3 regions of the Streptomyces sp. B5E4 genome follow, and region 3 is predicted to be linked to each of the others. Evidence: riboswitches for the same ligand, from Rfam matches in the RefSeq annotation. Region 3 holds a riboswitch; each other region holds the start of a gene.

Region 1 (9,352 bases), on a different contig from region 3:
CCGGTTGAGGGAGGTGGCGTCCCACACCGCGGTCCCGCCGCCGGCCAGCGCCGCGTCGAGCCGGTCCAGACCCGCCCGCAGGACGTCCCCGTTGGCCCGCTGGTCGGCGCGCGAGCCCCGGGCCGTGCGCAGGTCGTCCAGGCAGACGTACGCGCCGGTCCCGGCGAGGTTCCCGGCGAACGTGCTCTTGCCGCTGCCGGACGGCCCGACGAGATGGACGAGCTTGGGGAACGACCCGGAGCGCCACCGCCAACTCGCCGCCACCGCCTCCGCGACGGTGGCGATCCGCCCGGCGGCGTACGCGTCCCGCGCCTCGGCCCAGCACCGGTCGGCGGCGTCGGAGCCGAGGCCGTCGAGCGCGGCCCGCAGCCCGGCCCGCAGCGGCTCCAGCGGCGCCGGGCCGAGCAGCCCGGCGTCCTCGGCGTGCAGGGCCGACCACTCCACCTGCTCGCGCGCTCCGGCGCCCCGCGCGAGCGCCCCCGCGACCGCGTGCAGCACCCCCAGGTCGGCGGCGAGCGCGAGGCGTACGAGACCGGCCCGGCGGTCGCCGTCCGGCCAGGGACGCTGCAGACCGGCGAACAACCCCACCAGATCGGCGACACGGCGCGCGGCAGGCATGCCCAGCGGCCCCGCGAGCCGGGGCGCGAGCCACGCCCGGCGCGACCCGTGGAGCATCGCCGCCAGCACTCCCGCCAGCCGCGCGTCGCCGTACCGGCCCAGCCCGGCCAGCCTCGCGGACACGTCCGCGACGGCGGCTTCCGCGGCGGCCGCATCCTCCGGGACGGCGCCCACCGCGGCCGACAGCGACGCCACGTCGGCGGTCCCGCCCGAACGCACCGCCCACAGTGCGGCCTTCGGACCCCGCCCGTTCTCCACGACGGCGGCGTGCATCCAGTGCGTGTCGGTCTGGACGTGTCCCCGGCGTACCCACTTGGCGACGCGCTGCCCGAACTCCGCGAGGCCGAACCCCTCGACGGCGCGCACGACATACCCCTCCTGCCGCGCGGTGTCCAGCCGCAGCGCCCGCAGCACCCGCTCGTCGAACACCCCGCGCCACAGCACCGGCGGCACCGGCACGCCCCGCCGCCGCAAGAACCGGACCGTCCGGTCCCAGTCCAGGCAGCGGTCGCCGTCCCAGACGGAGAACCCGTAGAACCAGCTCTCCAGGTCCTCGTAGGCGATCGAGTGGCGCGCGAAGACGTTCTCGCCGCACACCCGCCAACCCCGCGGTATCTCCCGGCCGATCCGCCCCTGCAGGCCCTTCACCCATGCCCGCGAGGGATGGTGCGCCGAATCCGGCGACCGGGCGTGCAGCCCGTCGGTGTAAAGGGTGGTGTTCTCCCCGTCGAGCTTCTCGGTGACCACGACCTCGCGCCCCCGCAGCCCGGACAGCTCACCGGCCCGTACGTCGTCCGAGGCCGCCCCAGGCGACCACGGGAGATGCGGTGTACGGGGATAGTGCACACGCATGATCCGGCTCCGTGACGCTGTCGGGTCCGGCCACTGTAGAAGCGCCCGGCAGCGCGCCTCCAGCGAATAACCCGGCGGGCCGGGCAGGGCGGCGAAGACGCCGTCGTCCACCCGCTGTGGCGCCCGCTGCACGAGGCCGAGGGCGGCTGGTTCTGGTGGGGCGCCAAGGGCCCCGGGCCGGCCAAGGAGCTGTGGCGGCTGATGTACGAGCGCATGACCGGCCACCACGGGCTGCACAACCTCGTCTGGGTGTGGAACTCCGTCGACCCGGCCTGGTACCCCGGCGACGACGTCGTCGACGTCATCAGCGCCGACACCTACCCCCCGGTCGGCGATCACGGGCCCGCCAGCGGGACGTACGACAAGCTGGTCGACCTCGTCGGCGACAAGAAGCTCGTCGCCATGACGGAGACGGGCTCCATCCCCGACCCGGACCTGCTGCAGACCTATGAGGCGGACTGGAGCTGGTTCACCACCTGGAGCGGCGAGTTCATCGACGACGGCGAGCACAACCCGCTGCCGTTCCTCCGGCGGGTGTACGAGCACGAGTACGTCCTCACGCTCGACGAACTGGGCGACTGGCGCTCCCACCCCCCGGCCCGGACCGGCTGAACCGGGGGGTGCACGGGGCGGTCCCCGGCCCGGCGGGCCCGCCGCCGGCCTTCGTCCGGTGGGCGCAAGACGTCGAACGCGTCCGTGCGGGGGACGCCCGGGACGGGCCGCCGGGTCCGTCCTGCGGGTCAGGGCAGCAGTGACTCCCGCAGCACCCGGCCCTCGGACTGCGTCGGCGGGTCGACCCCGAGGATCGCCGACATGGTCGCGGCCAGGTCGACGTGGCGTGGGTTCCGCGGCGGGCGTCCGCGCCGGATCCGGTGGCCGGCCAGGATGAGCGGGATCTCGGTCTCCGCGCGACTTCCGTGGCGCCCGTCGAAGCCCTCGGCCGGCGGGGTGAAGGACAGCGCGTACGGTGCCGCCAGTTCGAGCACCAACTGGCCGTACTGCGGCGCCATCCGCAGCGCGGCCTGGTCCGCCTTGCCCAGCACGGTCGCGACGCCTTCGACGTCCGCCAGCGCCGTGCGGGCACGGTCGGTCGCGGCGGTGTCGGTGGCCGCCGCACCCAGGAGGTGCACGGACGCGATGCTGCCGCCGGAGACCAGGACGGCATCGGTCTCCGGCGCCGGCCGGCCGCCGGACCCGATCACTTCGGGCGTGAAGCCCGCGGCGGCGAGGGCGGCGACCGCCTCGGCCGCCATCGGCGTGTTCCAGCCCGTCATGCCGTGGTCGCCGGTGACCACCCAGGTCGTCCGGCCGAAGAGGCCGAGATCCTTGACCGTCCGGATCAGCCGCCCGATCTCGGCGTCGGTCTCGCGCATGGTGTCGAGCATCCGCGGGTCGTCGGGCCCGAAGGAGTGCCCGTCGCCGTCGAGGTCGCTGGAGTAGACCGCCAGGAAGTCCGGTCGGCGGGTGAGGGTCACCCTCGTGCCGCCGCTGTTCACGGGCTGCCCGGTGAGCATCGCGATCGCGTCGTCGACGCGCGCGCCGATGCGCCCGCCCGGCTGGGTGTAGAGGCCGTCGGGGTCGCCGTACGCCGTGCCCTTGTCCTGCAGGATGAACCACTGCGCGGACCCGATCCGGATGCCCTGCGGTCGCCACGCCTGGGCGAGTCCCTCGACCGCGCTGTCGCGGCTCTGGCCACGGACGACGCCGGCCGCCTCGTCGTAGTAATAGGCGGCGTTGCGGGTGCGGTCCGGGTGGGCGCCGCACGAGACCGCCGTCCACGACTGGTTGGTGATGCTGGCCATCACGCCGGTGCTGGTGGTCACCGAGCCGGTCCGCACCAGTGACATCAGGTGGGGCATCGGCGCACGGCCGTCGAGGTAGTCGATGTCGAAGCCGTCGAGGGCGACGAAGATCAGCAGGCCGCGCTTCGGGGCGGCGTACGCGGAAGCGGCGGCGAGGGGGGACGCGAGCGCCCCGGCCACGGCGCCGGCGAGGACACCGCGCCGGGACAGAGAGGTGGTGGACATGGCGCGACCGTAGAAGCGCCACTCTCCCGGCCGGCGAGCACGGGGTGAACGGGCCGCGAATTCCCGCGTCCCGGCGTTCCGGACGCACCACGGACTCCCCCGCCGCAGCGGAGAGCGCCGGTGAGGACACCGGCGCTCTCCGGTCTGTCAGTACGGCCCGTATACGTTGTCGATCGACCCGTACCGGTCGGCCGCGTAGTTGCACGCGGCGGTGATGTTGGCCACCGGGTCGTAGCTGTCCGTCGAGGTACCGGGGACGTGGTACGCCTCGAAGGTGGGCGCGATGACCTGGAGCAGGCCCTTGGAGGGCGTGCCGTTCACGGCGTTGATATCCCAGTTGTTGATGGCCTGCGGGTCCCCCCCGGACTCACGGATGATGTTGCGGTGAATACCCTCGTAGGTCCCGGGGATACCGTGCTCGGCCATGATGTCGAGCGACTCCCTGATCCAGCCGTCGAGGTTGTCCGGGTAGCTCGTGACGGTCGCGCTGGCGGTCTTCAGGCCCGACTCGGATTCCGCCTCGTCGGCCTTGTCGGCCTTGGCGCCGAGGACGAGTTCGAGGCCCGGGAGGATGAAGTGCGGGTTGCCGCCGACGGCCTCGCGGTTGTCCTCGTACAGCTTCTTCCAGCCGCCGCGCACGCCTTCCCTGTCGGCGATCTTCGCCAGGGAATCTCCGGTGACCACGGCGTACGTGGCCGCTGCCGCGCCGGCGGTCGCCGCGGCGGGGGCCTCGGCGCGCACGCCGCTCTGGGGGGCGGAGGCGGGGACGGAGCCGGCCGCGGAGGCCGAGGACGCGCCGATCAGCGGAGCGGCGATCGCGACGCCGCTGACGCCGGCGAAAGTGATGCCGCGGGTGATCAGGCGCAGCTTGGGACGGCGGTGCTTACCTTTTGCAGGCATGGGTATTTCTCCTCAGCGCCTGCGAGGTGAGCTGTCGGGTTCGGGCTGGAGATGCCCGGCCGCACCACGGTGCGACTTCACCCCAAGCCGTTCCGGAATCCGGACCGGCGACTTACCTATGGGTCCCCCGCTCCTGCCGTGTGTGATTAGGGAACGGTTTCCGGATGGCGGCAGGATTCGGCGTCCACCCGGCTGGCGCAGACTTAAGCATGTCTTTCCGGTCCGGACAAGCTGCGGAACCCGTCCGGTCAGCGCGGGACCGGCTTCGCGGCCGGACGAGTGCCGCCGCGGAAAGCGGAGCGGGCCGCAACTCGCTTTCGGGATAAGGAAACTGTGAATTCCCGCCGTGGGCGCCCGCGGCCGAACGTGATTCGCGTCACCGGACACATGAGGTCCGATCGGTCAGAAGCGCGGGGCGATCGGGGGCGAATCCTTCAAATGGTGCGTATCGCCCCGCAGGGAATATCCGACAAGTCCGTTTGTTCCGGACCGTCTGGCTGCCGGGTCTGTGCGGAGGGAATTCACGAACCCGTAGTGGGGGGACCCGCTCGTCCGCGGGGACGACGAGGCGTCAACTGACCAAAGGAAATGACGTCTTCGGAATCACCGCCGGATTACGGGCGGAAGGTGCGCAGTTGGAGTGAGCGGCGTGAAATACCGTCGCCAACTCCCTCAGCACTCCACCACGTTGACCGCGAGGCCGCCGCGGGCGGTTTCCTTATACTTGACCTTCATGTCCGCGCCCGTCTCCTTCATCGTCTTGATCGCCTTGTCGAGGGAGACGAAGTGCTGGCCGTCGCCGCGCAGCGCCATGCGGGCCGCCGTGATCGCCTTGACCGCCGCCATGCCGTTGCGTTCGATGCACGGGATCTGGACCAGGCCGCCGATCGGGTCGCAGGTCAGGCCCAGGTTGTGTTCGATGCCGATCTCCGCGGCGTTCTCCACCTGTTCGGGGGTGCCGCCGAGGATCTCGGCGAGGCCGCCGGCGGCCATGGAGCAGGCCGAGCCGACCTCGCCCTGGCAACCGACCTCTGCGCCGGAGATGGAGGCGTTCTCCTTGAAGAGCATGCCGATCGCGCCCGCCGCGAGGAGGAAGCGGACCGCGGTGTCTTCCTCCCCGGCGCGGCTGTCCCTGCCCGGTACGAATTCCGCCGCGTAGTGGAGGACCGCGGGGATGATGCCCGCCGCGCCGTTGGTGGGGGCGGTGACGACGCGGCCGCCCGCGGCGTTCTCCTCGTTGACCGCCATCGCGTAGAGGGTGACCCACTCCATCGCGTGCGCCGCCGGGTCGCCCGCCGCGCGGAGCTGGCGGGCCTCGCCGGCGGCGCGGCGGCGGACCTTCAGGCCGCCGGGGAGGATGCCCTCGCGGCCGGTGCCGCGGGCGACGCACTCGCGCATGACCCGCCAGATCTCCAGCAGTCCGGCGCGGATCTCCGCCTCCGTGCGCCAGGCGCGCTCGTTCTCCAGCATCAGCGACGACAGCGACAGGCCCGTCTCACGGGTGCGGCGCAGCATCTCGTCCGCGGTACGGAACGGGTGCTTCAGCACGGTGTCGTCGAGCTTGATCCGGTCCTCGCCGACCGCCTCCTCGTCGACGACGAAGCCGCCGCCCACCGAGTAGTACGTCTTCTCCAGCAGCGTCCCGCCGTCCGCGTCGTACGCGGCCAGCGTCATGCCGTTCGCGTGGTACGGCAGCGAGCGGCGCCGGTGCAGGACGAGGTCGGCGGAGACGTCGAAGGGGATCTCGTGGTCGGGCCCTATTTCGGCGCCCAGCAGGTGCAGCCGCCCGGTGGTGCGGATGCGTTCCACCTCGCCCTCGGCCCACTCGATGTCGACGGTGCGCGGCGAGTGGCCCTCCAGACCGAGGAGGACGGCCTTCGGGGTGCCGTGGCCGTGGCCGGTGGCGCCCAGGGAGCCGAAGAGTTCGGCGCGTACGGCGGCGGTGTGGGCCAGCAGGCCCTCGTTCTTCAGCCGGCGCGCGAACAGCCGGGCCGCCCGCATCGGGCCGACCGTGTGCGAGCTCGACGGGCCGATGCCGATCGAGAAGAGGTCGAAGACGGAGATGGCCACTCGGGACTCCCTTGTCCTTGCGTGGGACGGGCGCGTGCTTGGTGCGAGGTGCGACGGCTTGCGCGTACGTCCCCGGGGCCCGGCCGCCCGTCGCGCGAAGCGGCGGGCGGCCGGGCCGTACGGGCTACAGGCCGGGGTACAGCGGGTGCTTCTGCGCCAGGTCGGTGACCCGGGCGGCGAGTGCGGCCGTCTTCGCCTCGTCGAAGCCCGGCTTGAGGGCTTCGGCGATGACGTCGGCGACCTCCTCGAAGTCCGCGGCGGTGAAGCCGCGGGTGGCCAGCGCCGGCGAGCCGATGCGCAGGCCGGAGGTGACCATGGGCGGGCGGGGGTCGTCGGGGACCGCGTTGCGGTTGACGGTGATGCCGATCTCGTGGAGCCGGTCCTCGGCCTGCTGGCCGTCCAGCTCGGAGTCGCGCAGGTCGACCAGGACCAGGTGGACGTCCGTGCCGCCGGAGAGCACCGAGACGCCGGCCGCGCGGGCGTCGTCCCGCAGCAGCCGCTCGGCCAGGATCCGGGCGCCGTCCAGCGTGCGCTGCTGGCGCTCCCGGAACTCCTCGGACGCGGCGATCTTGAACGACACCGCCTTGGCCGCGATCACGTGCTCCAGCGGTCCGCCCTGCTGGCCGGGGAAGACCGCCGAGTTGATCTTCTTGGCGAGGGTCTGGCGGGAGAGGATGACCCCGCCGCGCGGGCCGCCGAGCGTCTTGTGCGTCGTCGTGGTGACGATGTCCGCGTACGGCACGGGGTTGGGGTGCAGGCCCGCGGCCACCAGCCCGGCGAAGTGCGCCATGTCGACCATCAGCAGTGCGTCGACCTCGTCGGCGATCCGGCGGAAGCCGGCGAAGTCGAGCTGCCGCGGGTACGCCGACCATCCCGCGACGATCAGCTTCGGCCGCCGCTCCTTGGCCAGCCGCTCCACCTCGGCCATGTCGACCTGACCGGTCTCGGCGTCGACGTGGTAGGCGGCGACGTCGTACAGCTTGCCGGAAAAGTTGATCTTCATGCCGTGGGTCAGATGCCCGCCGTGGGCCAAGTCCAGACCCAGGATCGTGTCGCCGGGCTTGAGCACCGCGAACATCGCCGCCGCGTTCGCCGACGCACCCGAGTGCGGCTGGACGTTCGCGGCCTCGGCGCCGAAGAGCGCCTTGACGCGCTCGCGGGCCAGGTCCTCCGTGACGTCGACGTGCTCGCAGCCGCCGTAGTAGCGGCGGCCGGGGTAGCCCTCGGCGTACTTGTTGGTGAGGACCGAGCCCTGCGCCTCCAGCACGGCGACGGGGGCGAAGTTCTCCGAGGCGATCATTTCGAGGGTGGACTGCTGGCGCATGAGCTCGGCGTCCACGGCGGCGGCGACCTCGGGGTCGACCTCGTGGAGCGAGCCGTTCAGAAGGGACATGGGACCTTCCGGGGAAAGAGGGGGACGCGGGGCGGGCGGGGCTGCGGCGGCGGAGCTCAGCCCGCGGTGAACGCGGTGTACTCGGCGGCGGACATCAGGTCGGCGGACTCGGCCGTGACGCGCACCCGGAACAGCCAGCCGTCCTCGAAGGGGCCGGAGTTCACCAGCGCCGGGTCGTCCACGACGTCCTGGTTGGTCTCGGTGACCTCCCCGGTCACCGGCGCGTAGAGGTCGGAGACGGACTTCGTCGACTCCAGCTCGCCGCAGGGCTCGCCCGCGGTGACCGCGGCGCCCACGTCCGGAAGCTGGACGAACACGACGTCGCCGAGCGCGTTCGCGGCGTGGGCGGTGATGCCAACGGTGGCGACGCCGTCGTCGGTCGCGACCCACTCGTGTTCCTTGCTGTAGCGCAGGTGCTCAGGGTTGCTCATAAGGCGATTCTCCAGGATCGGGACGTGAGCGGCGTAAAGGGGCGCTGGTGGCGCGGTCGAGGGGCCGCCAGGGAAGGGGTCAGAGGCGTTCGGAGAGCCGGTCAGGGGCGCTTGTAGAACGGCAGGGCGACGACCTCGTACGGCTCGTGGCTGCCGCGGATGTCGACGCCCACGCCGGTGGCCGCCGAGGGCCCGGGACCGGCGTGCGCGGCGTCCACGTACGCCATGGCGATCGGCTTGCCCAGGGTGGGGGAGGGGGCGCCGGAGGTGACCTCGCCGATCGGCCGGCCGCCCGCCACCACCGCGTACCCCGCGCGCGGCACCCGCCGGCCCTCGGCGACCAGGCCGACCAGCACCCGCGGCGGCTCGGCCGCGGCGCGCTCGGCGGCCTGTTCGAGCGCCTTGCGGCCGACGAAGTCGCCGGGCTTGTCGAGCTTGACCACCCGGCCGAGCCCGGCGTCGAAGGGCGTGAGCGCGGTGGTCAGCTCGTGCCCGTACAGCGGCATGCCGGCCTCCAGACGCAGGGTGTCGCGGCAGGAGAGCCCGCACGGCACCAGGCCGTCGTCCGCGCCCGCGGCGGTCAGCGCCGCCCAGACGGCGGGCGCGTCCGCGGGGCGGACGAACAGCTCGAAGCCGTCCTCGCCGGTGTAGCCGGTGCGGGCGATGAGCGCGTCCGCGCCGGCCACCGTGCCGGGCAGGCCCGCGTAGTACTTCAGGCCCGCCAGATCCGCGTCGGTGACCCGGCCCAGGACGGCCGGCGACTTCGGGCCCTGCACGGCGATCAGGGCGTACGCCTCCCGGTCGTCCCGCACCTCGGCGCCGGGGAAGCCGGCGGCCCGCTCGGCGAGGGCGTCCAGGACGACCTGGGCGTTGGCGGCGTTCGCGACGATCATGTACTCCTCGTCGGCGAGCCGGTAGACGATCAGGTCGTCGAGGATGCCGCCGTCCTCGCGGCAGATCATCGTGTACCGGGCGCGGCCGGGGCGCACGGCGGAGAGCCGGCCCACCAGGGCGTAGTCCAGCAGTTCCGCGGCCCGCGGGCCGGTGACGGCGATCTCGCC
Region 2 (9,352 bases), on a different contig from region 3:
CGTACGTGCAACTGCTGTTGCAGGCGTACGGCATCGACCAGGAGGAGATCGACTCCTTCGTCTCGCTGACCGAGGAGGCCAACGAGCCCGGCTGGTGGCAGCACTTCCACGACATCCTGCCCGACTGGTTCAGCATGTACGTGAGCCTGGAGGGCGCCGCGTCGCTCATCAGGTCGTACGAGCCGCACTTCGTGCCCGGTCTGATGCAGACCGAGGACTACGCGCGGCACGTGCTGAAGGTCGGCTCCCTCGGCCGGGTCGCGCCCGCGGAGATCGAGCGGCACGTCGCGCTGCGCATGGAGCGTCAGGAGCTGCTCACCCGCGAGCACGCACCCCGGTTCTGGGCCATCGTGGACGAAACGGTCCTGCGCCGGCCGGTGGGCGACGGCGAGGTGATGCGCGCGCAGGTCGACCGGCTCCTCGACATCGCGTCCCTGCCCAACGTCACGCTCCAGATGGCGGAGTTCCGCACCGGCCACCATCCGGGCACGTACAGCCCCTTCGTCCTCTTCCGGTTCGCCATGCCCGAGCTGCCGGACATGATCTACACCGAGTACCTCACCGGCGCCGTCTACCTCGACGGCCGGCACGAGGTGGCCACACACCTCGCCGCCCTGGACCACATGGCGGCCCAGGCGGCGACGGCAAAACGCACGAAGGAAATCCTCCGGGACTTCCGCAAGGAGCTGTGAATGGAACGCATTTACAACGGCATGCCGGCGGCGGACCTCGGCACCGAGGGCTGGCACAAGCCGTGGAGCGGCGGCAACGGCGGCAACTGCGTCGAGGCCATGAAGCTGCGGGACGGGCGGATCGCGGTACGGCACTCGGCGCACCCCGACGGTCCCGCCCTCATCTACACCCCCGGTGAGATGGACGCGTTCATCGAGGGCGCCAAGGCGGGCAAGGCCGACTTCCTGCTCTCGCGGAGCCTCGCATGACCGCGCCCGGCGCGGTGCCCGCGCACCTGCAGCCGCGCCGCCCGGTCCACTCGCCGTCCGGTCAGGACGGCGAGCCCATCCCGGCGAACGGGGGTGTGGCCCACGTGCACTGACATGGGCCACCGGCCGGGAGCACAGAGAGGGAGGGGACACCCCGGGGGGGTCCCCTCCCTCGGCGTTTGCCGGGGTACGGACGCGCAACACCGCCCCGGGGCACGGCAGATGAAATTCCAGAAATCATGAACCGTGGGTGTCCGCACCGCTGCCTTCCGCGACGTATGGGCGTACGGTATGCCCCCGATGGCCCTCGTCAGCCACCCGGGGAGGCCCGCGATGAGCGCATCTCCACCCCCGCCTGCCGACGCCGCCACGCGGCCGGTCCAGGTCGGAGTGCTGCTCCCCCGGCTGCTGGACGAGCCCGCGGACTGGCTCGCGGAGTGCGCGGCGTACGAGGCCGCGGGCGCCGACGCGCTGTGGCTGGACGGCGGCCCCGACCCGGCGCACGACGTGCTGGCGCTCGCCGCCGCCCTGGCCGCCGCCACCGGCCGGGCGCGGCTGGTCGTCGCGCTGCCCGTCAGCGTCCCGCAGGCCGCGCTGCTGGCCCGGGCGCTGGCCACCGTCGTGCTGCTCAGCGGCGGCCGGCTCGCGCTCGCCGCCGACTCCCGGCGGTGCGCCGAACTCGGCGCCGTCGCCCCGGCGGTGCCCGCCTTCCGCCGGCTCGCGCCCGCCGGTCCCGGCTACGAGGAGCCGGGCGCGGGGCGCTGGACCCCGGTGGCGGCACCCGCCGGTCCCGACGCCTGGCGGACCGCCCTCGCCGGCGCCGCGGAGCGCGGGGTGCACGGTCTCGTCGTCCCCGCGGGGCAGCCTCTGTTGGAGGAGTTGCGACTCGGCGTACATGCCGAACGTCACACGCGCCACAGCCGCCCCACGCGTGCGCGCGTCACCACGGAGCGTCAGAGCATGCGTCGATCCTCGTGATCCTCTTGTGATCTGCCGTTCGATCTCCTAGTGTCCGAGACGTTCGCAGACGCGAGCACCGCGCTCCGGTACGCCGAATCCTGCCCGTCGGAGCCCGGATCCGTCGTCCCCACAGCCGTTCGGGCAGGAGCGGGGGAACCACTTCTCCGTCGGCCGGAGCACGGTGGCAGGACCGCACCGCACTCCCCGACTCGGGGTGAAGCCGCACAGCACGACGCGGCCGGGCAACTCCAGCCCGAACCCGACAGCTCACCTCGCAGGCGTCGGAGAAAGAGCGAGCCACCATGGCCGGAACCGGCACCCGGCGCGCGCCCAAGTCGCGCTCCACCCGCCGTTATGCCGCCGCCGCGGGGGTGGGCATAGCCCTGCCCGTCGCCGGCGGAATCGCGGCGACCGCCGCCCACGCCTATACGGTCGAGAAGGGCGACACCCTCTCGGAGATCGCCGAGGACAACGGCTTCGGGCCCGACTGGCAGAAGCTGTACGAGGCCAACAAGGAAGCCGTCGGCGACAACCCCCACCTGATCCTCCCGGGCCAGGAGCTGGACCTCGGGGACGAGAAGGCCGGGAGCAAGCCCGCCGAGGCCGACCAGACCGCCGCCAAGACCGAGCAGAAGCAGCAGCGTTACGTCGAGCACACCGTCGGCGCCGGCGAGACGCTGGCGAAGATAGCCGCGAAGTACGACGTGCCCGGCGGCTGGCAGCGGGTGTACGTCGACAACGAGAAGGCGATCGGCGACAACCCGGCCGCGCTGAAGGTCGGCACCGAACTGCGCGTCGACACCCAGGGCGGCAAGGTCGACACGTCCATCGACCCGAACGGCTCGTCGTCCTCCGGGAGCTCCGGCGGCGCCACCGAGGCGTCGCAGGCGAGCGTCCCGACCACCGAGTCCGGCATCCAGGCCGCGGCCCGGGAGATCGTGCCCGCCGACCAGTTCACCTGCTTCAGCAACATCGTGGAGCGGGAGAGCGGCTGGGACCACACCGCGACGAACCCCAGCTCCGGCGCGTACGGCCTGATGCAGGCGCTGCCGGGCGACAAGATGGCCTCGGCCGGCGCCGACTGGCGCACCAACCCGGTCACCCAGATCGAGTGGGGCCTGGACTACATGAACGAACGCTACGGCAGCCCGTGCGGTGCCTGGGAGTTCTGGCAGGCCAACAACTGGTACTGATTCCGGGGGGCCCGGGCCCGCGGAAAGTCTGCTGCCGCCCCGTCGCGTGGATCTCCGCGCGGCGGGGCGCGTGCGTCGTACGGGCTACGCCCCGGCCGCCCGGTCCGTGACCGACGGCGCGGGCTCGGGGCCGGGTGCCGGCGGAGGGACGGCGGACAGCTCGGCCAGGTCCCGGGCCGCCTGCGCCAGGAGCCGGTGCATCGCCGCCTCCGCGGCGTGCGGGTCCCGGGCCCGTATCGCCGTCAGCACGGCGCGGTGGCCCGGCACGGGATCCCGCGGGTGGTGTCCCGGGCCGTGCACCAGGCGGTCGCGGGCGGCCAGTCCGCTGGCGAGGACCTGATCCATGCGCTCCAGCAGCTCGTTGTGCGAGGCGGCCAGCAGGGCGCGGTGGAACGCGAGGTCCGCCGCGACGGCCTCGGCCGCGCCGTCCCGCGCCCCGGCCATCGCCGTGAGCGCCGCCTCCAGCGCCGCCAGGTCCGCCGCGGTGCGCCGCACCGCGGCCAGCCGGACAGCCGCCGGCTCGACGATGCCGCGCACCTCGTCCAGGTCGCGCAGCAGCGGGGAGGCGGCCCGCGCGGCGGCGCCCTCGCCCTGCTGCCGGCCCGCGGTCTCGAAGCGCCAGCGCAGCACGTCGGCGTCGAGGAGGTGCCAGTCGGCGCGCGGCCGGACGAAGGTGCCGCGCTTCTGCCGGGCGTCGACCATGCCCTTGGCCGCCAGCACCTTCAGCGACTCGCGCAACGCGGTGAGGCTGACCCCCAGTTCGGCCTGGAGCGCGGCGAGATCGAGGGTGGCGCCCTCGGCGATCTCACCCCCCAGTACGCGGTGCGCGAGGGTCTCCACCGTCTGCCCGTGCACCCCGCGGCGCGCGTAACCCGCCATGGCCGCTCGCTCCTCCCTCACGTCCCGTGCGCCCCGCCGTCCCCCGCGGCGCCCCCGCTCAGGCCGATGACTTTACGACGCTCCAGCCCCCGTCCACGACCAGGCTCGCGCCGGTGACGTAGGACGCCTCGGGCGCGGCGAGGAAGGCGACCGCGGCGGCCACCTCCTCCGGCGCACCCAGCCGCCCCGCGGCGGTCTGCGCCGCGCTGGCCCTGCGGTCCTCCTCGGGGACGCGGTCCCAGAGCCGGGTGAGCACGGGCCCCGGCAGCACGGTGTTCACCCGCACCGACGGGCCGTACTCGACGGCCAGTTGGCCGGCCAGCGACAGCAGCCCGCCCTTGGCGGCGGCGTACGCGGGGTGGCCGGGGATGCCGTGCCTGGCGTGCACGGACGAGACCAGCACCGCGGCGCCGGGGGCACCCTGCTGCGCACGCAGCCCCGGCAGGCAGGCGCGGAAGCCGAGGAACGCGGCCGTCAGCCCGACATCGACCTGGCGCCGCCAGGACGCGGGCGTCGTCTCGTGCGCGGGGGCGACGTCGACGGCGACGGCGTTGGAGACGAGGACGCCGACGGGCCCGAAGTCCCCGGCCGCGGCCAGGATCCGCGCCCAGCCGTCCTCCTCGGCCACGTCCGCGACGACGGCCGCCGCCGTGCCGCCCGCGGCGCGGATCTCCGCGGCCGTGGCCTCCGCCCGGTCGCCGTCGATGTCGGCGACGACGACGGCGGCGCCCTCGGCGGCGAGCCGGCGGGCGGTGGCCGCGCCGATGCCGGCGGCGGCTCCGGTGACGACGGCGGTGCGGCCCGCGAACCGGTCGGTGTGCGGAAGTCGCCTGGCTCCGGCTGCTGTCACGAGGTCACGCTCCGGGTGTTGACGGATCTGCCGCGGCACTTCTACCTTGCCCGCAAGGTTAATTCGTAATTTAAGAATTGAGCAAGAGGGGCGGAGGCAGCGTGGGGCGCATCCACTTCGGCGGCGACTACAACCCCGAGCACTGGCCGGAGGAGGTCAGGGCCGAGGACATCCGGCTGATGAAGGAGGCCGGGGTCTCCATGGTCACGGCCGGGATCTTCTCCTGGGCGCTGGTCGAACCGCGGCCCGGCGCGTACGACTTCGAGTGGTTCGGCCGCGTGCTGGACGACCTGCACGGCGCGGGCATCCGCGTCTGCCTGGCGACCATGACCGCCTCCCCGCCGCCGTGGCTGACCGACCGGCACCCCGAGATGCTGCCGCAGGACGCCGACGGCATCCGCAAGTGGCCCGGCTCGCGCCAGCACTTCTGCCCCTCCAGCCCGGTCTACCGCGAGCACGCCGTGGGCCTGGTCACCGAGCTGGCCACCCGCTACGGCACCCACCCCGCCCTGGACAGCTGGCACATCGGCAACGAGTACGGCTGCTCCAACCCCCGGTGCTACTGCGACGTCTCCGCCGCCGACTTCCGCCGCTGGCTGCGCGAGCGCTACGGCACCGTCGAGGCGCTGAACACCGCCTGGGCCACCACCTTCTGGTCGCAGCGCTACGGCACCTTCGAGGAGGTGCTCCCGCCGCGCACCAGCCCCACCCACCCCAACCCGGCCCAGGTGCTGGACTACGCCCGCTTCTGCGACGACGCGCTGCTGCAGTGCTACCTCGCCGAGAAGGCGGCGCTGCGCCGGATCACCCCCGACGTGCCCGTCACCACCAACCACATGCCGCTGCACAAGCCCGTCGACCCGTACGCCTGGGCCGCGCACGAGGACGTCCAGGCGCTGGACTTCTACCAGGACCCGTACGACCCCGAGACCCACATCGGTGCGGCCCTCGCCTTCGACGTGACCCGCTCGGCGGGCGGCGGGCGCCCGTGGATGCTGATGGAGCAGGCGCCCAGCGCCGTCAACTGGCGGGCCCGCAACAGCCCCAAGCCGCCCGGCACGATGCGGCTGTGGAGCTGGCAGGCGGTCGCGCAGGGCGCGGACGCGGTGCTGTACTTCCAGTGGCGGGCGACCCCCGGCGGCGCCGAGAAGTTCCACTCGGCGATGGTGCCGCACGCCGGTACCGACACCCGGATCTTCCGCGAGGTGCGCGCGCTGGGCCGGGAACTGGCCGCCGTGCCGCAGCTCGCGGGCGCGCGCTCGCGCCCGGAGGTGGCGCTGCTCGCGGACTGGCACAGCTGGTGGGCGCTGGAGCAGGGCTCGCACCCGTCGGCGGACCTGGACTTCGCCGAGACGCTGCGCCGGCACTACCGGCCGTTCTTCGAGGCGGGCGTGGAGTGCGACGTGGTGCCGCCGGACCGCGACCTGTCCGCGTACCGCCTCGTGGTGGTGCCGAACCTGTATCTGATGAGCACGGAGACGGGTGCCCGGCTGACGGAGTTCGTCCGGGCCGGGGGGCATCTGCTCGTCTCGTACTTCACCGGCATCTCCGACGACTGCGACCGCGTCCACCTCGGCGGCTACCCGGCGCCGCTGCGCGAGGTGCTGGGACTGCGCGTGGAGGAGTTCTGGCCGCTGGCCGAGGGGCAGCGCCTGCCGCTGACCGGGGCACTGACCGGCAGCGGAGACCTGTGGTCCGAGGCGATCGACCTCGAAGGCGCGGAGGAGGTCGCGGCGTTCGGCGCGGGTGAGCTGGCCGGGCGGCCGGCGCTCACCAGGCACGCGTACGGGGACGGAGTCGCCTGGTACGCCGGCACCCGGCTGCCGGCGGCACAGATGCGCGGCCTGGTGGACCGGGTGCGCGCCGGGGCCGGGGTGGCGCCGGTGCTGCCGGGGCTGCCGGCGGGCGTCCAGGCCACCGTGCGCGAGGGCGCGGACGGGCGGTTCCTCTTCCTGCTCAACCACGGCGCCGGTACGGCGACCGTGACCCTGCCGGAGCCGATGCCCGTGCTCGCCGGCGACGGCGCGGACCCCGCGGCCGGCCCGGTCGCCTCCGTCGACCTGCCCGCCCGGGGGGTCGTGATTTTCCGGTCCTGAGGAGCGCACTGACAAGGAGGTCGGATGCCCACCCGAAGGAAGATCCTGGCGTGGGGCGCGGCGGCGGCCGCCGCGCCCGCACTGGCGGGCTGCGGCGAGAAGGTCGGCGCGGCCCGTACGACCACGGCGACCAGGCGCGGGCCGGGGCAGAAGGTCACGCTGACCTTCTGGACCTGGGTGCCGCTGCAGAAGGCCGTGGCGCTGTGGAACGAGCAGAATCCGGACGTGCGGGTCGACGTGCAGATGGTGCCGGCCAACACCTCCGGCGGCTACCAGAAGATGCACTCCTCCCTCACCGCGGGCGATCCGCCCGACCTGGCGCAGGTGGAGTACTACGCGCTGCCCGAGTTCATGCTCGTGAACGGCCTGACGGACCTGAGCGAGTACGGCGCCGACGAGCTGAAGGGCGCGTACACCGACTGGCAGTGGCAGCAGGGGGTGTTCGCGGGAAGGACCTACGCGATCCCCCAGGCGTCCGGCCCGATGGGGCTGTTCTACCGCCAGGACCTCTTCGACAAGTGGGACATCGAGGTCCCGGCCACATGGGACGAATTCCGGGCCGCGGCGGTGAAGATCAAGAAGCGCGGCTCCCTCATCACCGCCTTCCCGCCCGCCAACGCCCAGTGGTTCGCCGCCTTCCCCTGGCAGCGCGGCGCCCACTGGGTGACCACCGAGGGCGACACCTGGGTGGTCGACCTCGCGGGTCCCGAGTCGCTTGAGGTCGCCGACTTCTGGGACGGGATGCTCACCGACGGGCTCGTGGCGCCCGTCCAGGACGCACAGTCCGCGTTCTTCAAGGGCCTGCAGACGGGGCAGCTCGTCACCTGGCCGGGCGCGCAGTGGTACGACGCCCTGATCCGTGGCAACGCGCCGCGTACCGAGGGCCGGTGGCGGGTCGCCGAACTGCCGCAGTGGGAGCGCGGCGCGCACGCCTCGTCCAACTGGGGCGGCTCGTCCACCGCGATCCTCCAGGGCAGCAGGCATCCGGTGGAGGCGCTGGAGTTCGCCCACTGGCTCAACACCGACCCGGCGGCGCTCGACCTGCTGATCGCCGCCGGCTACGGCTGGCCCGCGGCGCGGATCGAGCTGGCGGACTCCGCGCTCGGCAAGCCCGACCCGTTCTTCGGCGGGCAGCGCTACAACGAGGTCTTCCAGCTCGCCGACGGCAACGTCGACACCTCCTGGCGCTTCGCGCCGACGACGACGCAGTCGTACGCGCACGTCCAGGACGCCTTCGGCCGCGTCCTGGCCGGGCACGGCTCGCTCGCGGACGCCCTCAGGGACGCCGAGGGCACGTTCGTGGACGACCTGAGGGCCAAGGGGCTCAAGGCGAGGAGCGCGCGATGAGCACATCCGTGAAACCGGGCCCGGCGCGGTCCGGCACCGCCGCTCGCGGCAAGCCCCGCGGCCGACCCGACCGCAAGGCGTGGGCGTTCCTCGGCCCGTTCCTCGCCCTGTACCTGTTCGCGATGGTGGTGCCGGTCCTCTACGCCTTCTACCAGAGCATGCTGAAGGTCGAGCGCAGCGGCCCGATGGGCCTGGGCGAGCCGACCGTCGGCTTCGCCGGCTTCGAGAACTACTCCCTCGCCCTGCACCAGGAGACGTTCGTCGAGGGCTTCGGCCGGGTGCTGCTCTTCGGCATCGTGCAGGTGCCGGTGATGCTGCTGCTGGCGCTGGTGCTCGCGCTGCTGCTGGACCAGGTCTCCCACCGGTGGGCGGGACTGCTGCGCGCCACGTACTTCCTGCCGTACGGCATCCCCGGCGTGATCGCCACCATCCTGTGGGGCTTCCTGTACGTGCCCGGGGTCAGCCCGGTCACCTCCGTCCTCGGCGACCTCGGCTTCCAGCCGGACTTCCTCGGCTACGACCACGTGCTGTGGTCGATCGCCAACATCGTGGTCTGGCAGTTCGCCGGCTACAACATGCTGATCATCATCGCCCAGCTCAAGGCCGTACCGCAGGAGCTGTACGAGGCCGCCGGGATCGACGGCGCCGGGCCGTGGCAGACGGCGCTGCGCATCAAGATCCCGCTGGTGCGGCCGGCGCTCGTGCTGACCACCGTGTTCTCCCTCATCGGCACCATGCAGCTCTTCGCCGAACCGCTGGTGCTGAAGAAGGTCGCCCCGGCCGTCACCACCGACTACACCCCCAACCTCAGCGCGTACTTCGACGCCTTCGCGAACGCCAACCTGTATCTGGCGGCGGCCAAGTCGGTCATCCTCGCGGTCGTCGCCATGGTGCTGTCGTTCGGATTCCTCAGCCTCGTCACCCGCAAGCAAAGGAGCGAGCGGTGAGCGCCACCGGCATGAGAACCACGACCGGCACCACGGCGGCCGGATCCCCGCCCGCCGCACCCGCACCGCGCCCGCGCCGGGCGCCGCGCCCCGGCCGTATCGTCCTGGTGGCCGTGCTCACGGCGGCCGCACTGTACTT
Region 3 (9,352 bases):
ACGCCGTTGAGGACGTAGGAGTCGCCGTCCCGTACGGCGCGGGTCTTCATGCCGGCCGCGTCGGAGCCGGCCTCGGGCTCGGAGAGGCAGTACGAGAACATCGCCTCGCCGCTCGCCAGCGGCGTCAGGTACTTCGCCTTCAGCTCCTCCGAGGCGGAGAGCATCAGGGGCAGCGAGCCGAGCTTGTTGACGGCCGGGATGAGGGAGGACGAGGCGCAGACGCGGGCGATCTCCTCGATGACGATGACGGTCGCCAGGGCGTCCGCGCCCGCGCCGCCGTAGGCCTCGGGGACGTGGACGGCGTGCAGGTCGTTGCTGACGAGCGCGTCCAGGGCCTCCTGCGGGAAGCGCGCCTCCTCGTCCACCTCGGCCGCGAAGGGCTCGATCTTCGCCTCGGCGAGCGAGCGCACGGCGTCGCGGAGCATGTCGTGCTCCTCGGCCGGGCGGTACAGGTCGAATTCGGGCGCTCCTGCCAAGGCTCTCTCCCATTCCCGCGCATGCTCATTACCGTCAAGTAGTTCCGATGGTATGCCGTGCGCGGCGGGCGGACCTACGTGACGTTGGCGACAGGAGCCGGGGCGCGGGCTCAGGGTGCCGTGCCGCCCAGGCGGTCGGTCGGGTACTTCTCGACGTACTGCGCCATGGTGTCGTTCCGCATGGCCTCCCACAGGGGGGCGCCCGCCTTGTCGTCCAGCAGCACCACCGACTGGCCGTCGATCATGTCGAGACCCGCGACCGGCGCGTTCATGAACACCAGGTCGCTGGAGCGCACGCCCTTCATGTCCCACATCAGGTCGCGCATCGCGCCGTCCGAGAACCGGTCGTCGACGCTGACGGTGGCGGTCACCGCGTCCAGCAGGCGCTTGACCTTGAGCGGGTTGGAGAAGTTGTCCGACGACATCGTCTCGGTGATGACGGCGCGCAGGAAGTTCTGCTGCCGCTGGGTGCGGTCGAGGTCGCCGCGGGGCAGGCCGTGGCGTTCGCGTACGTAGTCGAGGGCGGTCCGGCCGTCCATGTGGTGCGTGCCGGCCGTCCACTCGCCGCCGCCGTTGCGGCGCGGGGTGGTCTCGTCGATGGTGATGTCCACGCCGCCCACGGCGTCGGTGAGCCGCTTGAAGCCGCTCCAGTCGATCACCGCGAGGTGGTCGATCTTGACCTCCGTCATGCGCTGCACGGTGTCGATGAGCAGCGGAGGGCCGCCGTAGGAGAAGGCCGCGTTGAGCTTGGCGTCGCCCCGGCCGGGGATGTTCACCCAGGAGTCGCGGGGCAGGGAGACGACGTAGCCGCCGTCGCGGCCCTCGGGGAGGTGGACGAGCATCATCGTGTCGCTGCGCTGCGCACCCGGCTGCCAGCTGTGCTCACCGGCGCCGTCGCCGGTGAGCGGGAGGTCGGAGCGGGCGTCGACGCCGATGAGAAGGTACGTTTCGCCGCCCTTGGACGGCGCCGGCTGGTGCTTGTCGGGGACGTTCGTCGGGAAGGCGTTCGGGATGCGGTCGACGCGCCCGGTGTAGTGCTCGTACGCCCACCAGAGGCCGCCGGCGGCCATGAGCACGCCGGCGACCAGCATGATCACGGCGCCGAGGAGCACCTTGCGGCCGCGGCCCATGCGGCGGCGGGGCGCGGCGTGCGAGGGGGCGTCGGCGGGGTCGTCGGGGGGCGGGCCGGCCGGGTCGGCGGCCGGGCCCCGGCCGTCGGTTCCCTTGGGCACGTCCGGGTCCGTTCCCGGTGCGCCCGGCGTCCCCTGCGCGCCCGGCGCGAACGCCGCGTCCACGTACGCCGCGTGCGCCGCCGTCGACATGTCCCCGGCGTACGGCGCCTCCGGTTCGCGGGCGCGCGGCGTGCCGGGCTCGTCGGTTCCGCTGCCCGCTCCGTCCAGATGCTGCCTCGCCACGATCCCCACTCCTTATTCGTGCACGTTCATGAGTCAGACTCCGCACCCGGGCCCATGGTTGCCCAGGTGGGTGTGTCGGAGCCCGCCGTTATGCTCGGGACCATGACCTTGAAGATCACCGTCATCGGCACCGGCTACCTCGGGGCCACGCACGCCGCCGCGATGGCGGAGCTGGGCTTCGACGTGCTCGGCCTGGACGTGATCGAGGAGAAGGTCAAGCTGCTGTCCACGGGCAGAGTGCCGATCTACGAGCCGGGCCTGGAAGACCTGCTGCGCCGGCACGTCCCCGGCGTCGAGGGCTCGTCCGGCCGGCTGCGTTTCACCACGTCGTACGCGGAGGCCGCGGCCTTCGGCGACGTGCACTTCGTCTGTGTCAACACGCCGCAGAAGCAGGGTGAGTACGGCTGCGACATGAGCTACGTCGACGCCGCGATCGACACCCTGGCGCCCCGGCTCGACCGCCCGTGCCTGGTCGTCGGCAAGTCCACGGTGCCGGTGGGCTCCGCGGCCCGGCTGGCGCGCCGGCTGGCCGAACTGGCGCCGGCGGGCGAGCAGGCCGAGCTGGCGTGGAACCCGGAGTTCCTGCGCGAGGGCTTCGCCGTCGAGGACACCCTGCGCCCGGACCGTATCGTCGTCGGCGTGGCGGGCGAGCGCGCCGAGAAGGTGCTGCGCGAGGTGTACGCCACGCCGCTGGACTCCGGTACGCCGTTCGTGGTCGCCGACTACCCGACCGCCGAACTGGTGAAGACGGCCGCCAACGCCTTCCTCGCCACCAAGATCTCGTTCATCAACGCCATGGCCGAAATCTGCGAGGCCGCGGGCGGTGACGTCGTCAAGCTGGCCGAGGCCATCGGCTACGACGACCGGATCGGCAAGAAGTTCCTGCGCGCCGGGATCGGCTTCGGCGGCGGCTGCCTGCCCAAGGACATCCGCGCCTTCATGGCCCGCGCCGGCGAACTCGGCGCGGACCAGGCGCTGACGTTCCTCCGCGAGGTCGACTCGATCAACATGCGCCGCCGCGCCCACATGGTCGAACTCGCCCGCGAAGCCTGCGACGGCTCCTTCCTCGGGCAGCGGATCGCCGTGCTGGGCGCGACGTTCAAGCCCGACTCCGACGACGTACGCGACTCGCCCGCGCTCAACGTCGCCGGCCAGATCCACCTCCAGGGCGGCCAGGTCACCGTCTACGACCCGAAGGGCATGGACAACGCCCGGCGCCTCTTCCCCACCCTGCGCTACGCCGGGTCGGCGGAGGACGCGCTGCGCGGCGCCGACCTCGTGCTGCACGTCACCGAGTGGCCGGAGTTCCGCGCCCTCGACGCCGGGCATCTGGCGACGGTCGTCTCCCGGCCGCATCTGATCGACGGCCGGAACACGCTCGACCCGGTGCCGTGGCGCGCCGCGGGCTGGACGTTCCGCGCGATGGGCCGCCCGACGGCGTAGCGCGCACCCGGGCGGTGCCGGCGCGGCGGGCCGTCCCGTACGCCGTGGCCCCGACGCCGGGCACGCAGAGCCCCCCGTTCCGCCGGAAACGGGGGGCTGCGCCGTGCGGGGGACCCTCAGAGGGAGACGCCGTTGTCGCGCAGGTACGCGACCGGGTCGACGTCCGAACCGTAGTCCGGGCTGGTGCGCACCTCGAAGTGCAGGTGCGGCCCGGTGGAGTTGCCGGTGGAACCGACCAGACCGATCTGGTCGCCGGCGCCCACGCTCTGGCCCACGCTCACCGAGGTGGACGACAGGTGGGCGTACTGGCTGTAGCGGCCGTCGTCGTGCTTGATCACGACGGCGATGCCGTACGCGCCGCCGTCGGCGCCGTTGCCGGCCTTGACGACGGTGCCGGAGGTGACGGCCTTGACCGGGGTGCCGGTGCCGGCGGAGAAGTCGACACCGGTGTGGTAACCGCTGGACCACGAGCCGCCCGCGGCCCGGTACGCCGTGGAGAGACCGGCGTCGATCGGGGCGGAGAACCCGCCCGCGGGAGCGGCCTCGGCGGACTGCTCCTCCTGCTGCGGCTCCTCGGCCGCCGGCTCCTCCTGCTGCGCGGCGGACGGCTGGGCCGACGTGGTCTCCGGCTCCTCCAGGGTGACCTCGTCGCCGCCGTCGAACTCGTACTTCTGACCGGGGAAGATCAGGTCCGGGTCGTCGCCGATGACGTCCTTGTTGCCCTCGTAGATCGACTGCCAACCGCCCGCGATGCCGTGCTTGCGAGCAATGTCCCACAGGGTGTCGCCGGAGACGACGGTGTAGTCGCCGGCCTTCTCGTACTTCTTCTCCGGCGCCTTGTCCTGCTTCGGGGCCTCCTCCTTCGCGGCCTGCTCCTGCCGGGCGGGCTGCTCGGACCCGGTCTGCGCCGCGGGCTCGCTGTTCTCGCCACCACCGGTGGAGAGGTCCGGGGCGGGGCCGCCCTGGGTGAGTCCGGCCTGGACCGAGCAGACCGGCCAGGCGCCGGGGCCCTGCGAGGCGAGGACCTTCTCGGCGATCTCGATCTGCTGCTCCTTGGTGGCCTGGTCGGCGCGCGGCGCGTACTGCGTGCCACCGAAGCCCTCCCAGGTGCTCTGCACGAACTGCAGCCCGCCGTAGAAGCCGTTACCCGTGCTGATGCTCCAGTCGCCGCCGCTCTCGCACTGGGCCACGCGGTCCCAGGTGTCGACGGAGGCGGCCTGGGCGTGGCCGCCGGCGATGAGGGGGATGGCGACGCCGGCGCTGCCGGCGGTGATGATGAGGGCCCTGCTGCCCCGGGCTATCCGGCCCAGGCGACGGTGACGTCCGCGTGCGGACATGGACATGCTCCTCTCCGACGCCTGCGAGGTGAGCTGTCGGGTTCGAGCTGGAGATGCCCGGCCATGCGGAGCATGGCTTCACCCCAAGCCGTCCCGCGCTTGCGCGCAGGCCGGCACTTACCTGGGTCCCCCGCTCCTGCCGTGAAAGCTGAAGTGCCTGCCCGTCGCCGCCGACAGGATTCGGCGTTACGGCGACGAGGTACCCGCATCGGTGGCGCGAGCACGGCGAGCACCGTAATCACACAGCCGAAAACAGAACAAGCTGTGAACCGTCATCAAGGCCGTTCCCCACATCACATCGGAATCAGCCCGACAATCGCCACATCCCGCGCCGGTCCTCAAACCCCTCTCCCCGGTGGAGACTTGTCGACATCAGAGGAGTCGGACACATTGCCCCAGGGCGTGAAAATTCTGTGAGTGACTTATGTCACTCTGCTCACTTCTGGACCTCCGCGGGGCCGTCGAGCTGTTCGATGGTGGCGATCGACGGGCCGCGCCGCGCGGCCACTTCGCGCGCCGCCGCCTCGGCGTCGCGCAACACCCGTAGCGCGTTGGCCCACAGCAGCCTGGCCAGGTCTTCTTCCGACCAACGGCGGTGCAGGAGCTCGGCGACGAGGTGCGGATAACCGGCCACGTCGGCGAGGTCTTCCGGCGTGAACGGCGTGCCGTCGAAGTCGCCCCCGATACCGATATGGTCGATTCCCGCCACTTCGCGCATATGATCCAGATGATCCGCCACGGTCGCGGCCGTCGCCTGCGGCCGCGGGTTCGCCTCCTCGAACGCACGCCGCACACGGACCGCTTCGCCGTCCGCACCGAAGGGGTCCAGGCCCCGGGCGCTCATGTGCGCGTCCACCTCCGCGGTCCACGCCACGGCGGCGGGCAGGACGAACTTCGGCACGAACGTGGCCATCGCCACACCGCCGTTGGCGGGGAGCATTTCCAGCACGTCGTCCGGAATGTTGCGTGGGTGGTCACACATGGCGCGAGCGGACGAATGGGAGAAAACGACCGGCGCTTCGGTGACGCGCAGCGCGTGGCGCATGGTCGCGGGAGCCACGTGGGAGAGGTCGACGAGCATGCCGACCCGGTTCATCTCGCGCACCACCTCCTCGCCGAAGGCGGTGAGCCCGCCGTGCCGCGGCTCGTCGGTGGCGGAGTCGGCCCAGTCGGTGTTGTCGTTGTGCGTGAGCGTCATGTAGCGCACGCCGAGCCGGTGGAAGGCGCGGAGGGTGGCGAGCGAGTTGGCGATGGAGTGCCCGCCCTCGGCCCCCATCAGCGAGGCGATCCGCCCGTCGGCCCGCGCCGCCTCCACCTCGTCGGCGGTCACGGCGAGTCGCAGCTCCCCCGGATAGCGGTCGACGAGCTGCCGCACCACGTCGATCTGCTCCAGACACGCACTCACGGCGGCGTCCCCGGCCAGCTCGGTGCTCACGTACACGGACCAGAACTGCGCCCCCACCCCGCCGGCCCGCAGCCGCGGGATGTCGGTGTGCAGCCGCGCACTCTGGTCGACGGCGATGTCGCGCCGGTCGATGTCGTACGTCACCTGCTCGCGCAGGGCCCAGGGAAGGTCGTTGTGCCCGTCGACGACGGGGTGCGCCCGCAGCACCTCGCGCGCACGCGCGATGAGTTCGCTGGTCATGGGGTCGTCCTCCCTGCGCGGATAGCGTGAGGTACACGCTATCCGCGCAGGCTGACAGCAGGGCGACCGGGCCCGGATCGGACGGTGTGTCAGGTGGCGGGGGTGGTTTTGCGGCGGAGACGGGCGCCCTTCTCCTGGGCCTGGGCGTTCAGATCCTCCTGGAACGTCGTCATCCGGGCGCGGAGGTCCTCGTCGTGGGTGGCCAGGATGCGGGCGGCCAGGAGGCCCGCGTTGCGGGCGCCGGCCACGGAGACCGTGGCGACCGGGACGCCCGCGGGCATCTGGACGATCGAGAGCAGGGAGTCCATGCCGTCGAGGTACTTCAGGGGCACCGGGACGCCGATGACCGGGAGGGGGGTGACGGAGGCGAGCATGCCCGGGAGGTGGGCGGCGCCGCCGGCGCCGGCGATGAGGGTGCGCAGGCCGCGGGCCGCGGCCTGTTCGCCGTAGGAGATCATCTCGCGCGGCATCCGGTGCGCGGAGACGACGTCGACCTCGTACGGGACCTCGAACTCGTCGAGGGCCTGCGCCGCCGCCTCCATGACCGGCCAGTCGGAGTCGGAGCCCATGACGATGCCGACCAGCGGGCTGTTCTCCGCGCTCATACGATGCTCATTCCGTGATCGTCCCCCGCAGGTAGTCGGCGGCGTGGCGGGCGCGTGCGCGCACGTCGGCCAGGTCGTCGCCATAGGTGTTGACGTGGCCGACCTTGCGGCCGGGCTTCACGTCCTTGCCGTACATGTGGATCTTGAGCCCCGGGTCCCGGGCCATGCAGTGCAGGTACGCCGGGTACATGTCGGGGTAGTCGCCGCCGAGGACGTTCGCCATCACCGTCCACGGGGCGCGCGGGCGCGGGTCGCCCAGCGGCAGGTCGAGCACGGCGCGTACGTGGTTGGCGAACTGCGAGGTGACGGCGCCGTCCTGGGTCCAGTGGCCGGAGTTGTGCGGGCGCATGGCCAGCTCGTTGACGAGGATCCGGGGCTCGCCGTCCGGGCCGGCCGCCTCGAACAGCTCCACCGCGAGGTGGCCCACGACGTCCAGCTCCATCGCGATCCGCAGCGCGAGCTGCTGCGTCCGCACCGCGGCCTCCGGCGCCAGCCCGGGCGCCGGGGCGATGACCGTGTCGCAGACGCCGCCGACCTGGACGGACTCCACCACCGGGTACGCGACCGCCTGGCCGCTGGGCGAGCGGACGACGTTCGCGGCCAGCTCGCGGCGGAAGTCGACCAGCTCCTCGGCCAGCACCGGGACGCCCGCGCGGAACGGCTGCGCGGCGTCCTCCTCCGTACGTACGACCCACACGCCCTTGCCGTCGTACCCGCCGCGGACCGTCTTCAGCACCACCGGGAAGCCGCCGCCCTCGCGCGCGAAGCGCGCCACGTCCGCCGGTCCCGACACGATCCGGTGCCGCGGGCAGGGGATGCCCAGCTCCGTCAGCCGGGCCCGCATCGCGCCCTTGTCCTGCGCGTACACCAGCGCGTCCGGGCCCGGCCTGACCGCGACGCCCTCGGCCTGCAGGGCCCGCAGATGCTCGGTCGGTACGTGCTCGTGGTCGAACGTGATCACGTCGCAGCCGCGGGCGAACTCACGCAGCGTGTCGAGATCGCGGTAATCCCCGACGACCGTGTCGCCCGCCACCAGGGCCGCGGAGTCCGTGCTGGTGCCGCTGAGGAGCTTGAACCTGATGCCGAGGGGGATGCCTGCCTGGTGGGTCATCCGGGCGAGCTGTCCCCCGCCGATCATGCCGACTACCGGGAATGTCACGCGTCCCAGCGTATCGGCCGGCCGGGCGGACCCGCCCCCTCCGTCGGCGGGCCCGGTTAGCATGAGGTCTCCGGTCCGCCGGAGAGGACCGGGACCAGGGGAACGCAACCGACCATCGGAGTCTGACGATCTTGATGAGTGCACGGCACCCGGGGGTATCGCGGCTGCGCCGCCTGAGCCGCGAGGTGGCCGAGTTCGCGGCGGTCGGGGGCGTCGGCGTCCTGGTCAACCTGGCGGTCTTCAACCTCGTGCGGAACTCCACGGAGCTGCCCGTGGTCCGCTGCAGCATGATCGCGACGGCCGTCGCGATCATCTTCAACTACATAGGCTTCCGGTACTTCACGTACCGCGACCGGGACAAGACCCGGCCGCCGCGCGAGTTCACCCTGTTCCTGGTCTTCAGCACCGCCGGGCTCGTCATCGAGAACGGCGTGCTGTACGTCGCCACGTACGGGTTCGACTGGGACACCCCGCTGCAGAACAACATCTTCAAGTTCCTGGGGATCGGGGTGGCGTCGCTGTTCCGCTTCTGGTCGTACCGGAGCTGGGTGTTCCGTGCGGTGCCCGCGGCCCGGCCCGCCGCCGCGCCCGCGGAGCCCGGCGAAGCCGGCGAGATAGCCGCGGACCCCGAGGTGCGGATCCCGGGCAGCCGGCGGAAGCCGCGGGAGTCCAAGGCGCCCGAGGAGTCCAAGGCGCCCGAGGAGTCCGAGGAGCCGGAGGAACCCGAGGCGCAGGAAGAGGCGGTCGGAGCGCGGCGGTAGCGTCCGCTTGGCGTACGAGCCTTCGCGCACCACCCGTACGCGCCCCGTACCCCCGCAAGCCGTCCTCGCGCCCCCGTACCGGAGCCCGCCGCGCGGCCCGTACGCCCCCTCAGTGGTCCTCGTGCTCCCGCGCGAGGAACAGCGCGAACGTCGTCGGCTTCTGCTGCACCAGCTCCAGCCGCCCCCCGTCCGCCTCCGCCAGGTCGCGGGCGACCGCCAGCCCCAGCCCCGTCGAGTTGCGCCCGCTGACCGTACGCTCGAAGACCCGGGAGCCGAGGTCCGCGGGCACGCCCGGGCCCTCGTCCGTGACCTCCGCGACCACCTGGTTGCCCGTGACCCGGGTGCGCAGCGCGACGGTCCCCGCGCCGTGCATCAGCGCGTTCTCGATCAGCGTCGCGAGCACCTGCGCCACCGCCCCCGGCGTGCCCACAGCACGCAGCTTCTTCTTGCCGGAGCGGACGATCGCCCGCCCCTCGCCGCGGTACGCGGGCCGCCACTCCTCCAACTGCTG

What was found. A riboswitch is a leader RNA that binds a small molecule or an ion and turns the genes downstream of it on or off. The one in region 3 is predicted to bind cyclic di-AMP.
Region 1: linked by a shared signal. The riboswitch ahead of ABGA99_RS29925 (LysM peptidoglycan-binding domain-containing protein) and the one ahead of ABGA99_RS29480 (transglycosylase family protein) in region 3 are both predicted to bind cyclic di-AMP.
Region 2: linked by a shared signal. The riboswitch ahead of ABGA99_RS25620 (LysM peptidoglycan-binding domain-containing protein) and the one ahead of ABGA99_RS29480 (transglycosylase family protein) in region 3 are both predicted to bind cyclic di-AMP.

Annotation. Positions count from the first base shown of each region.
Region 1 is NZ_JBDPMI010000031.1:74,822-84,173, reverse strand. Features, by position in the region: gene ABGA99_RS29940 (RNA ligase family protein) at 1-1,470, opposite strand, end outside; gene ABGA99_RS29935 (glycosyl hydrolase) at 1,537-2,082, shown strand; gene ABGA99_RS29930 (alkaline phosphatase family protein) at 2,211-3,497, opposite strand; gene ABGA99_RS29925 (LysM peptidoglycan-binding domain-containing protein) at 3,645-4,397, opposite strand; cyclic di-AMP (ydaO/yuaA leader) riboswitch at 4,399-4,590, opposite strand; gene ABGA99_RS29920 (L-serine ammonia-lyase) at 5,070-6,467, opposite strand; gene glyA (serine hydroxymethyltransferase) at 6,592-7,860, opposite strand; gene gcvH (glycine cleavage system protein GcvH) at 7,917-8,291, opposite strand; gene gcvT (glycine cleavage system aminomethyltransferase GcvT) at 8,393-9,352, opposite strand, start outside.
Region 2 is NZ_JBDPMI010000023.1:38,713-48,064, forward strand. Features, by position in the region: gene ABGA99_RS25605 (helix-turn-helix transcriptional regulator) at 1-692, shown strand, start outside; gene ABGA99_RS25610 (DUF397 domain-containing protein) at 693-941, shown strand; gene ABGA99_RS25615 (hypothetical protein) at 1,275-1,919, shown strand; cyclic di-AMP (ydaO/yuaA leader) riboswitch at 2,023-2,197, shown strand; gene ABGA99_RS25620 (LysM peptidoglycan-binding domain-containing protein) at 2,204-3,094, shown strand; gene ABGA99_RS25625 (FCD domain-containing protein) at 3,179-3,973, opposite strand; gene ABGA99_RS25630 (SDR family oxidoreductase) at 4,032-4,823, opposite strand; gene ABGA99_RS25635 (beta-galactosidase) at 4,925-6,919, shown strand; gene ABGA99_RS25640 (extracellular solute-binding protein) at 6,944-8,266, shown strand; gene ABGA99_RS25645 (sugar ABC transporter permease) at 8,263-9,213, shown strand; gene ABGA99_RS25650 (carbohydrate ABC transporter permease) at 9,210-9,352, shown strand, end outside.
Region 3 is NZ_JBDPMI010000030.1:60,669-70,020, reverse strand. Features, by position in the region: gene ABGA99_RS29495 (acyl-CoA dehydrogenase family protein) at 1-476, opposite strand, end outside; gene ABGA99_RS29490 (LCP family protein) at 587-1,891, opposite strand; gene ABGA99_RS29485 (UDP-glucose/GDP-mannose dehydrogenase family protein) at 1,994-3,334, shown strand; gene ABGA99_RS29480 (transglycosylase family protein) at 3,451-4,671, opposite strand; cyclic di-AMP (ydaO/yuaA leader) riboswitch at 4,675-4,867, opposite strand; gene ABGA99_RS29475 (dipeptidase) at 5,108-6,316, opposite strand; gene purE (5-(carboxyamino)imidazole ribonucleotide mutase) at 6,406-6,921, opposite strand; gene ABGA99_RS29465 (5-(carboxyamino)imidazole ribonucleotide synthase) at 6,929-8,080, opposite strand; gene ABGA99_RS29460 (GtrA family protein) at 8,215-8,841, shown strand; gene ABGA99_RS29455 (ATP-binding protein) at 8,951-9,352, opposite strand, start outside.